Regions from separate parts of the Duganella caerulea genome, predicted to be linked through region 3. Evidence: predicted binding sites of a transcription regulator. Region 3 holds the regulator's gene; each other region holds the start of a gene.
The links. The regulator sigma-54, encoded in region 3, starts transcription at its own class of promoters, with help from an activator protein. The targets are predictions, from matches to a motif close to TGGCANGNAANCTGCTTT.
Positions count from the first base shown of each region.

Region 1: the regulator sigma-54 is predicted to act here: its motif matches at 1,819-1,836, upstream of ACUJB0_RS27370 (flavin monoamine oxidase family protein).
Region 2: the regulator sigma-54 is predicted to act here: its motif matches at 1,359-1,376, upstream of glnA (type I glutamate--ammonia ligase).

Region 1 covers NZ_BPWJ01000011.1:110,265-113,540, reverse strand. The annotation lists gene ACUJB0_RS27375 (TnsB C-terminal domain-containing protein) at 1-1,561, shown strand, start outside; gene ACUJB0_RS27370 (flavin monoamine oxidase family protein) at 1,875-3,276, shown strand, end outside.
Region 2 covers NZ_BPWJ01000003.1:473,152-476,427, reverse strand. The annotation lists gene glnA (type I glutamate--ammonia ligase) at 1-1,318, opposite strand, end outside; gene ACUJB0_RS11415 (rhodanese-like domain-containing protein) at 1,630-2,088, shown strand; gene ACUJB0_RS11410 (TAXI family TRAP transporter solute-binding subunit) at 2,092-3,276, opposite strand, start outside.
Region 3 covers NZ_BPWJ01000005.1:65,336-68,611, forward strand. The annotation lists gene hpf (ribosome hibernation-promoting factor, HPF/YfiA family) at 1-349, opposite strand, end outside; gene ACUJB0_RS16085 (RNA polymerase factor sigma-54) at 427-1,905, opposite strand; gene lptB (LPS export ABC transporter ATP-binding protein) at 1,911-2,663, opposite strand; gene lptA (lipopolysaccharide transport periplasmic protein LptA) at 2,666-3,265, opposite strand.

The sequences.
Region 1 (3,276 bases), on a different contig from region 3:
GCGCCGCTACTGGCAGCGCGGCCAGACGCCCAACGCGCTGCTGCCCGACTACTGCAACTCCGGTGGACGCGGCAAGGTGCGCCAGGCCTCGGCCGGCGTCAAGCGCGGCCGCCCGCGCAAGAACGACGCCGGCGATGGTCCCGGCATGAACGCCGACGAGGAGATCCGCCGCACCTTCCGCGTCGCCATCGCGCGCTACGCGGCGGGCCACGCCAAGTTCTCGCGGCTGGGCGCCTACCAGCAGATGCTGGCCGATTTCTTCAGCGGGCACCGCATCGACCCCGACAGCGGTCGCGTGCTGCCCGCGCAGGACGCGCCGGCTGCCGTGCTGCCGACCTTCGGCCAGTTCAACTACTGGCTAGACCACGACGACGACCGCCCGCCGGAAGTGGCCCGCCGCAGCGCCGCCGCCACCACGCGCCGGCAGCCGCCGCTGGAACAGCACGCGACCGGCGCGGGCCAGGCGACCCACGCCATCGCCGGTCCGGCCATCCACACCGGCGATGGTGCGGCGATCCACGCCAGCACCGGCCCGGACGCCAACGCCGGCATGGGACCTGGCGCCGACGACTGGCAGCCGCCCGCCGATGGCCGTCCCGGCGCCTGCTTCCACCTGGACGTGGTGCGCGCCGAAGTGCAGCTGGTCTCGCGCGCCGACCGCCAGCAGACCATCGGCCGCCCGCTGGTGTACGTGGCGGTCGACGCCTTCAGCCACATGGTGGTCGGCGTCTACATCGGCATGGGCGCCGCCAGCTGGCAGCACGCCATGCTGGCGCTGGCCCATTGCGGCGCCGACAAGCAACGCTACAGCCAGCAGTTCGGCCGCCGCATCGAGGCCGCGCAGTGGCCCAGCCGCCACCTGCCGGACACGCTCTCCACCCACGCCGCCCTGAGCGGCGGCGCCCAGCGCGACACGCTGCTCAACAACTTCAACCTGCGCTGCGTCGCCGCCAACGACGGCCCGGACGATTGGCGCGCCGTGATGGCAAAGCGCTTCCAGCTGCTGGCGCCGGACGCCGCCGGCGCCCCGTGCCGCCTGGACGGCGTGCTCGATCTGGACCAGTTCACCCGCATCGTCATCGACTGCGTCCTGTACCACAACAACAGCACGCCGCTGCAGCACGCCGGCCACGCCACGCCGCGCGCGCTGTGGGAGTGGGGCGTGGCCCATCGCGGCGGCAGCCTGAAGACCTATCCCGAACAGCTGCTGCGCTGCAGCCTGATGCCGGCGGCGCAAGCCACCGTCACCGCCGACGGCATCGAGTTGTCCGGCGTCGCCTACACCTGCGCGCGCGCCATCAACGAGCGCTGGTTCGAGCGTGCGCGTTCGCGCGGACAATGGCATGTGCGTGTGGCCTACGATCCGGCCGACATGGACGTGATTTATTTGTTGGACCCGAACGCGCCGATGCAATTCCACGCCTGCCACATGGCCGACAGCGGCGGCATGCAGCGCCACCTGGCCGCGGTGGAAATCGCCGCGTTGCCTCGCCCGGTTCCCGCCATCCCCGCAGCACCCTTACGTAGCACTACGCACGCCATCGTCAGCTTCGCCAACTGAAACGCCCACGGCGCTGTCCAGCGCCGTGCATACCACTTCTTTCCATTCCGGTGCGCGCCTCTCGCTGGTGCGGAGCGCCGTCTCCGCATCCGCTTCGCAAGCGTCGGCGGCGCAAATAAAGTCTGTCGCCACCGCCGCCTTTTCATGCCTCCGGCGCGCCGGCCATGGGGCCGCGAAAGAACATTGTTTTATCCCGTTCCGCCTTATTCCATAAGGATCGCTTTAACGGCGAAGCATGTTTATTTTGTCCTTCGCGGTGGCACGACGATTGCTAGATAGGGGCTATGGAATCGCAAGTCACGAAAGGACGTCGATGAATAGCAAAACAGTAAAACCGTTTAAATCATTTAGTTCATTTACTCGAAGGGATTTCCTGTACCGCGCGGCAGCGGTCGGCGGCACCGGCCTGCTGCTCAACACCATGAACGCCTGGGGCATGGGCCTGAACTCCACTGCATCCGAGCCGCCGGCGCTGAGCGGCAGCGGCAAGGGCAAGAAGGTGCTGATACTTGGCGCCGGCCTGGCCGGCATGACCGCCGCCTACGAACTGGGCAAGCTTGGCTACCACTGCCAGATCCTGGAGGCGCGCGCCTTCGCCGGCGGGCGCTGCCAGACCGCGCGCAAAGGCTTCAGCCTGACCGAGCTCGGAGGCGAAAAGCAGACCTGCGATTTCGACGACGGCCAGTACATCAACCACGGCCCATGGCGCATCCCGCTGCACCACCAATCGACGCTGCACTACACGCGGCTGTTCGAGGTGCCGCTGGAGGTCATGGTCAACGATAACGACCACGCCTTCGTCTACTCCGAAAACGCCGGCCCCTACGCCGGCAAGCGGATGCGCGTGGCCGAGATCAAGGCCGACATGCGCGGCCACGTCTCCGAACTGCTGGCCAAGTCGGTCAAGAACAAACAGCTGGACCAGGAACTGACCGCCGACGACCAGCGCCTGCTGCTCGACTACCTGGCGCATGAAGGCCAGCTGGCCGGCGCCGACCTGCAATACAAAGGCCGCAGCGGCCGTGGCTTCACCGTCAATCCCGGCGCCGGCTTGTCGCCTGGACCGGGCACGCCGTCCGATCCGCTGGGCTTCAAGGACCTGCTGGCCTCCAAGCTGGGCAACGTCTACAGCGCGGTGCAGGACTTCCCGATGCAGAACACCATGTTCCAGCCGGTCGGCGGCATGGACGCCATCGCCAAGGCGTTCGAAAAACGCGTCGGCAAGAACATCCGCTACCGCGCCGAAGTGCAGACCATTCGCCAGAACGACAAGGGCGTCACCGTCACCTACAAGGACACCGGCAGCGGCAAGGTCGCCAGCATCGGCGCCGACTACTGCCTGGTGGCGATGCCGCTGTCGGTGCTGCGCCAGATCGACACCGACTTCTCGGACAAATTCAAGAAGGCCGTCGCCACGGTGGCCTACGCGCCGGTCGGCAAGATCGGCCTGCAGATGAAGCGCCGTTTCTGGGAGGAGGACGAGCACCTGTACGGCGGCCATATCCTCACCGACCTGAAAGGCATCAACACCATCTCGATGCCGTCCTACGGCTGGCAGAAGAAAAAGGGCGTGCTGCTCGGCTATTACCAGTACCAGACGGCCGCCATCGAGACCAGCGCGCTGTCGCCGAAGGAGCGCGCCGCGTTCGCGCTGGAGGCCGGGCAGAAGATCTTCCCGCAGTACACGGAGAACTTCGAGACCGCGTTCTCGGTCG
Region 2 (3,276 bases), on a different contig from region 3:
AATCGCTGAACACGCCGCCACGGGTCAGGAACTCGCGGTCTTTGTTCAGTGCGTCCAGTGCCTCTTCCAGCGACGAGCACACGGTCGGGATCAGCGCGTCTTCTTCCGGCGGCAGGTGGTACAGATCTTTCGATGCTGCCTCGCCTGGGTGGATCTTGTTGGCGATACCGTCCAGGCCGGCCATCAGCAGCGCGGCGAAGCACAGGTACACGTTGGCCAGTGGATCCGGGAAGCGGGTTTCGATACGGCGGCCTTTTGGATTGGCCACGTGCGGAATACGGATCGAAGCCGAACGGTTACGGGCCGAGTACGCCAGTTTGACCGGTGCTTCGAAGCCTGGAACCAGACGCTTGTACGAGTTGGTGCCTGGGTTGGTGATCGCGTTCAGCGCCTTGGCGTGCTTGATGATGCCGCCGATGTAGAACAGCGCGGTTTCCGACAGGCCGGCATAGCCGTCGCCGGCGAACAGGTTGACGCCGTCTTTCCAGATCGACTGGTGCACGTGCATGCCGGAACCGTTGTCGCCAACGATAGGCTTAGGCATGAAGGTGGCGGTCTTGCCATAGCTGTGGGCCACGTTCCAGACCACGTATTTCAGGTTCTGGGTCCAGTCGGCGCGCTCGACCAGGGTCGAGAACTTGGTGCCGATTTCGTTCTGGCCGGCGCCGGCCACTTCGTGGTGGTGCACTTCGACCGGGATGCCCAGCGATTCGAGGATCAGGCACATTTCCGAACGCATGTCCTGGAAGCTGTCCACTGGTGGCACTGGGAAGTAGCCGCCCTTGACGGTCGGACGATGGCCGCTGTTGCCGCCTTCGATTTCCTTGTCGGTCGACCACGAGGCTTCGTCGGAATCGATCTTGACGAAGCAGCCGGACATGTCGATCTTCCAGCGCACGCTGTCGAAGATGAAGAACTCTGGCTCTGGGCCGAAGTAGGCGGTGTCGCCCATGCCGGACGATTTCAGGTAGGCTTCAGCGCGCTTGGCGATGGAGCGTGGATCGCGGTCGTAACCCTTGCCGTCCGACGGTTCGATCACGTCGCACTGCATGAACAGGGTGGTCTCTTCCATGAACGGGTCGATGTTCGCGGTGTTTGGATCTGGCAGCAGAATCATGTCCGAAGCTTCGATGCCTTTCCAGCCGGCGATCGAGGAACCGTCGAAGGCGTGGCCCGATTCGAACTTGTCGATGTCGAAGTGCGACACAGGCACGGTGACGTGCTGTTCTTTACCACGGGTGTCGGCGAAACGGAAATCAACGAATTTGACTTCGTTTTCCTGGACCATTTTCAGAACTTCTGCGGCTGTCATTGCCATGCGTATCTCCTAAAGGAATGTGGGGCTCGTGCGCTCTTGGTAAGCAGTATCCGTGCCAGCCCAAAGTTCCGGGGCTTGTGTCGGTAGCGTCTTTGAACTCGCCGCCAAATGAATCTAAAATTCACGGGAGAGCCCAAGTGATGCTATTTGAGGCAGTTCAATACCGCACCAACTCAGTGCATATTCAAGATTTCGCACCGTATCTGTGCATTTCGGGAAATTTCCCGAAAATTGCACGGTCTTGGTGCGCCTGCGTGTGGTGCGTACGCAGGAGGCCTATAATAAACTCAAACTTATTTCTGGAACATGACATGAGCAAAATAGACGATATTCTTGCGCTGGCGCGCAGCCGCAGCAAAGACTGGCCCTATGCCGGCGCCGTCACGCCGCAGGAAGCGTATGAATTGGTCAGCGCCGACAACGCGGTCAAGCTGGTCGATGTACGCACCCATGCGGAGCGCGATTGGGTCGGCCGGGTGGCCATCCCGGAGGCCCAACATGGTGCGGTGCAGTGGAGCCTGTATCCGGGCGGGATCGCCAATCATGAATTCATCGAGCAGCTGAACTCGGTGGCGCGCAAGGACCAGGTGATCCTGTTCCTGTGCCGCTCGGGCGTGCGCTCGCGCAGCGCCGCCAAGCTGGCCACCGAGCACGGCTACCAGCACTGCTACGACATCCTCGAAGGCTTCGAGGGCGAGAAGGACGAACGCGGCCACCGCAAGAACATCAACGGCTGGTGCAAGGCCGACCTGCCCTGGATCGGCGCCTAGGTTCTACACCGCCGCGGCCTCGTCCGGAGCGGGCGCCGACTCGCCCATCAGGAACTGGATACGCTTGCGCACGAACTGGATGTGGCTGCGCAAGCCGTACAAGCCATCCGCGAACGACAGCGGGATCGATACCTGGTTGACCAGGTCCTCGATCTCGTTCAGGCGCACCAGCTGGCGCTCATAGACCTGCATGCGGATATCCTCCGGCGCCTCCTCCACCGCCTGCTCCACCGCGCGCAGCTGGCCGTACCAGCGGTACACGCGCGAACGGATGCGCCACACATACAGCGGCGGCACCACCTTGGACAGCGGCAGGATCAGCGCACCCAGCGCCACCACCACCACCCACATGCGGTCGAGGAAATTGGCAAGCCAGAACGTCATGTAGCGCTGCAGCAGCGGCGGCCCGCTCTTGTAGTACTTGGCCGCCTCGGCATCGACCGGAATCTCGGTGTACTTGGCCGACGGGAACTGGCCCTGCTGCGAGAACCATCCCGCGCCGCCGTGGATGCTGCTGGCCGCCTGCACGAACAGGTCCACCAGCGCCGGATGCAAGTCGTCGCGCGCCACCAGCGTGGCGGTAGGGGCGATCAGGTTGTAGTCCTCGGCCGGGATATTGCGGCCCAAGTCGACAATCCCCTGCGGCAGCACCACATGCGACAGGAAGGGCAGCTTGCGCGCGTAGGCCTCCGCCTGATTGAAATTGAACAGCTTGATGCCGGGCGTTTGCAGCAGCATCTGGATCAGCGGCGCTTCCGGCGCCGAGGTGAACACCAGGCCGTCGATGCGGCCCTCCAGCAGTTCCACCGTGGCCGGCGTGTTGGCCAGCGAGAAGCGCTCGACTTCACCCTTCTCGACGCCGTTGAGCTCCAGCACCTGGCGGAACAGGCGCGGCGCGCCGGCGCCCTTGGGGCCGTAGTTGATCTTCAAGCCGCGCAGCTGGGTCAGCTGGGTGATGGGCGGCTTGCCCTTGGTCTCGCGCAGGAACAGCCACAGCGGCTCGACAAACAGGCTGCCCAGCGAGGTCAGGCCCTCGCGCTCGGCCGCCTCCTCGTTGGTGGAGCCGCTCTGGACGAAGGCGATATCGACCTCGCCGGCCTTCAGGCGCCTGAGGTTCTCGCCGGAGCCGGCGGACGGCACCAGCGTCACCTTCACGCCGTGCTTGGCCAGCGCGGCCGCGTACTTCTT
Region 3 (3,276 bases):
CGGCAGCGGGTTCGTAGCTGTCCGGGAGATGCTTGATCGCATCGTGACCGTGCTCTTGGACCTTGGCTTTGTACTTCATGACCTGCCGATCCAGCTTGTCGACCAAGGTGTCGATGGCGGCGTACAGGTCCTGGGACAGGCTTTCCACGTAGACGGTCTTGCCCGACATGCGCAGGTTGATTTCAGCCTTCTGGCGTTTCTCTTTCTCTTTAAGGTTATCTACGGTCAGGATGACAGCAATATCAATCACTTGATCAAAGTGGCGGGTGACGCGTTCCAGCTTGCTCTGCACGTATTCACGGATGGCCGAGGTCACTTCGAGATGATGTCCACTGATGGTGAGATTCATACACACTCCTAAAGATAATGTCGCTTCTTACGGTTAGTGCGGGGCCCATTGCTACCGGGCGCGCAGGAACCAAGTAACTACAAAGACTTGCGGAGACTGACTGGCGGGATCTTTAAAGCTTCGCGATATTTGGCAACAGTTCGTCGCGCAATCACCATGCCTTGTTCTCCCAGCATGTCCGCAATCTTACTGTCGGATAAAGGATTTTTCGGGTCTTCTGCTCCTGTCAATTGCACGATGAGTGCGCGTATCGCCGTCGAACTTGCTTCCCCCCCCGCTTCGGTGGCGACATGGCTACCAAAGAAATATTTCAACTCAAACATGCCATGCGGGGTCAGCATATATTTTTGAGTTGTTACACGAGAAATAGTGCTCTCGTGTAGACCCAGTGTATCAGCAATTTCGCGAAGCACAAGGGGGCGCATGGCGACCGCGCCATGCGAGAAAAAGTTCTTTTGTCGTTCTACTATCGCTTGTGCGACGCGCAAGATCGTGTCGAAACGCTGGCGCATATTCTTGATCAGCCACTTGGCTTCCTGCAGCTGCGCGCCCATCGCGCCCTCGCCTTTTCCCTGCTTGAGCAGGTTGGCGTACATGGCGTTCACGCGCAGGCGCGGCATGACGTCGTTGTTGAGGCTTACTTGCCAGCCGTTGCGCGATTTCTTGACGATCACGTCCGGCACCACGTAGTCCGACACGTCCGACGCGAACGCCGAGCCCGGATGCGGATTGCACTGGCGAATGACGGTTTGTGCCTCGCGCAAATCCTCGTCGTCGCACAGCAGGGCCTTCTTCAATTTGTTGAAGTCGCGCTGGGCAAACCAGGTCAAATGATTTTCCACGATGGCCAGCGCCATGCGCCGCGTGACCATCGGAATGCCCGGCAGGCGCTTGATCTGCAACGCCAGACATTCGGACGCGTTGCGCGCACCCACGCCCATCGGGTCGAAGCTTTGCAGCAGCGACAGCGCGGTGCGCAGTTCGTCGAGGTCGACCTCCAGCTCTTCCGGCAGGCGGGCGTGGATCTCTTCCAGCGCTTCCTCCAGGTAGCCGTTCTCGTCCAGCGCGTCGATGATCAGCTCGACCAGCGCGCGGTCGCGCATCTCCAGCACCGTCACGCGCATCTGCTCCATCAGGTGCTCGCGCAGCGTGCAATGGCTGGCCTCCAGTTGCGGACGCGCATCCTCGTCGTCGGGCGCCTTGCTGCGGCCGGCGTCGCTCCAGTCGACGTCGGCGTCGCTGCTGGTGCTTTCGGTGTCGGCGGCCGGGCCGTCGTAGTTGTCGGCGTCGGCGGCGGGCGCCTCCTGGGCGTTGGGCGGGCCTTCCGGCGGCGCGTCGCCGACCGGGGCTTGCTGGCTGATGGCGCCGTCCGACAGCAGCCGCAGCGAGCGGTCCAGCGGGTCGTCAAGGCGCTCCAGCAGCGGATTATCGGTCAGCAGCTGTTCCAGTTCCTGATGCAGCTCCAGCGTCGACAGTTGCAGCAGCCGGATCGACTGCTGCAGCTGAGGCGTCAGCGCGAGGTGCTGCGACGTGCGCAGTTGCAAAGACTGTTTCATGGGTTTTACATACGGAAGTGTTCACCCAGATACACGCGACGCACCGATTCGTTGGCGATGATGTCGTCTGGCCGGCCTGAAGCCAATACCGTGCCCTGGTTGATGATATATGCGCGGTCGCAGATGCCCAGCGTCTCGCGCACATTGTGATCGGTAATGAGGACGCCGATGCCGCGTTCCTTGAGGAAGCGCACGATGCGCTGGATCTCAATCACGGCGATCGGGTCGACCCCGGCGAATGGTTCGTCGAGCAGCACGAAGCGCGGGTTGGTGGCCAGTGCGCGCGCGATCTCCACGCGGCGGCGCTCGCCGCCCGAGAGCGACAGCGCCTGGTTCTCGCGCAGCTTTTCGATCTGCAAATCGGCCAGCAGGGTGTTGAGCCGTTCATCAATGGCAGCCTTGGATAAAGGCTTGCCGTCCACTTTCTGGATTTCGAGGACGGCGCGGATATTTTCTTCCACCGTCAGCTTGCGGAACACCGACGCTTCCTGCGGCAGGTAGGACAAGCCGAGCGAGGCGCGGCGGTGGATCGGCAGCGAGGAGATGTCGGTGCCGCTGATGTCGATGCTGCCGGCGTCCGACGGCACCAGGCCGACGATCATGTAGAACGAGGTGGTCTTGCCGGCGCCGTTGGGGCCGAGCAGGCCCACCACTTCGCCGCATTCCACTTGCAGGGAGACGTCATGCACGACCTGGCGCTTGCCATAGGTCTTTTGCAGGCCGCGTACGATCAGGGTGCTACCGCAGGATGGTTCCATGCTCACTTCTCCGTGGCCGGTGGCGTCGACGCGGCTGGCGTCGTTGCTGGCGTGGTGGCCGGCGCGGCCGGACGGATGGTCGGCTGGATCACCATGGTGCCGCGGCCGGCGCCCGGCTTGCTCTCGCCGGTGACGGTGTTCTTCACGGCGAACTGTTCCTTGCGGCTGTCGTAGGAAATAAACTCGCCGTTGACCTCGTCGCTGAGGCGGCCGCCTTCGAGGCGGCGCACCTTGGCCTTGGAGAACAGCTTGACCAGGTCGGTCTTGTTGCTGTATTCGATGCGCTCGGCCTCGCCCTCGACCCACTGGTCGCCGGCGCCGTCGCGCTTCTGGCGGAAGGTGGCCGGCGTGCCCGGCGTGCTGGTCAGCACGACGAAGTCATAGCCTTCCGGGTCGGTGGTCATCACCGCCTTGGGCGACTTCAGCAGCAAGGTGCCGCGCGTCAGGATCACATTGCCGATCAGCGTCTTGACCTGCTTGACGTCATCAATCTGCAGATCGTCATACTGGATCGTGGTCGGCTTGGTGGAGTCGGCTTTTTCCGCGTGGGCGGCACAGGCCGCCATCAGCAGCACGGCGGCCGACAATATCAATTTTTTCATCGTCATTCCAT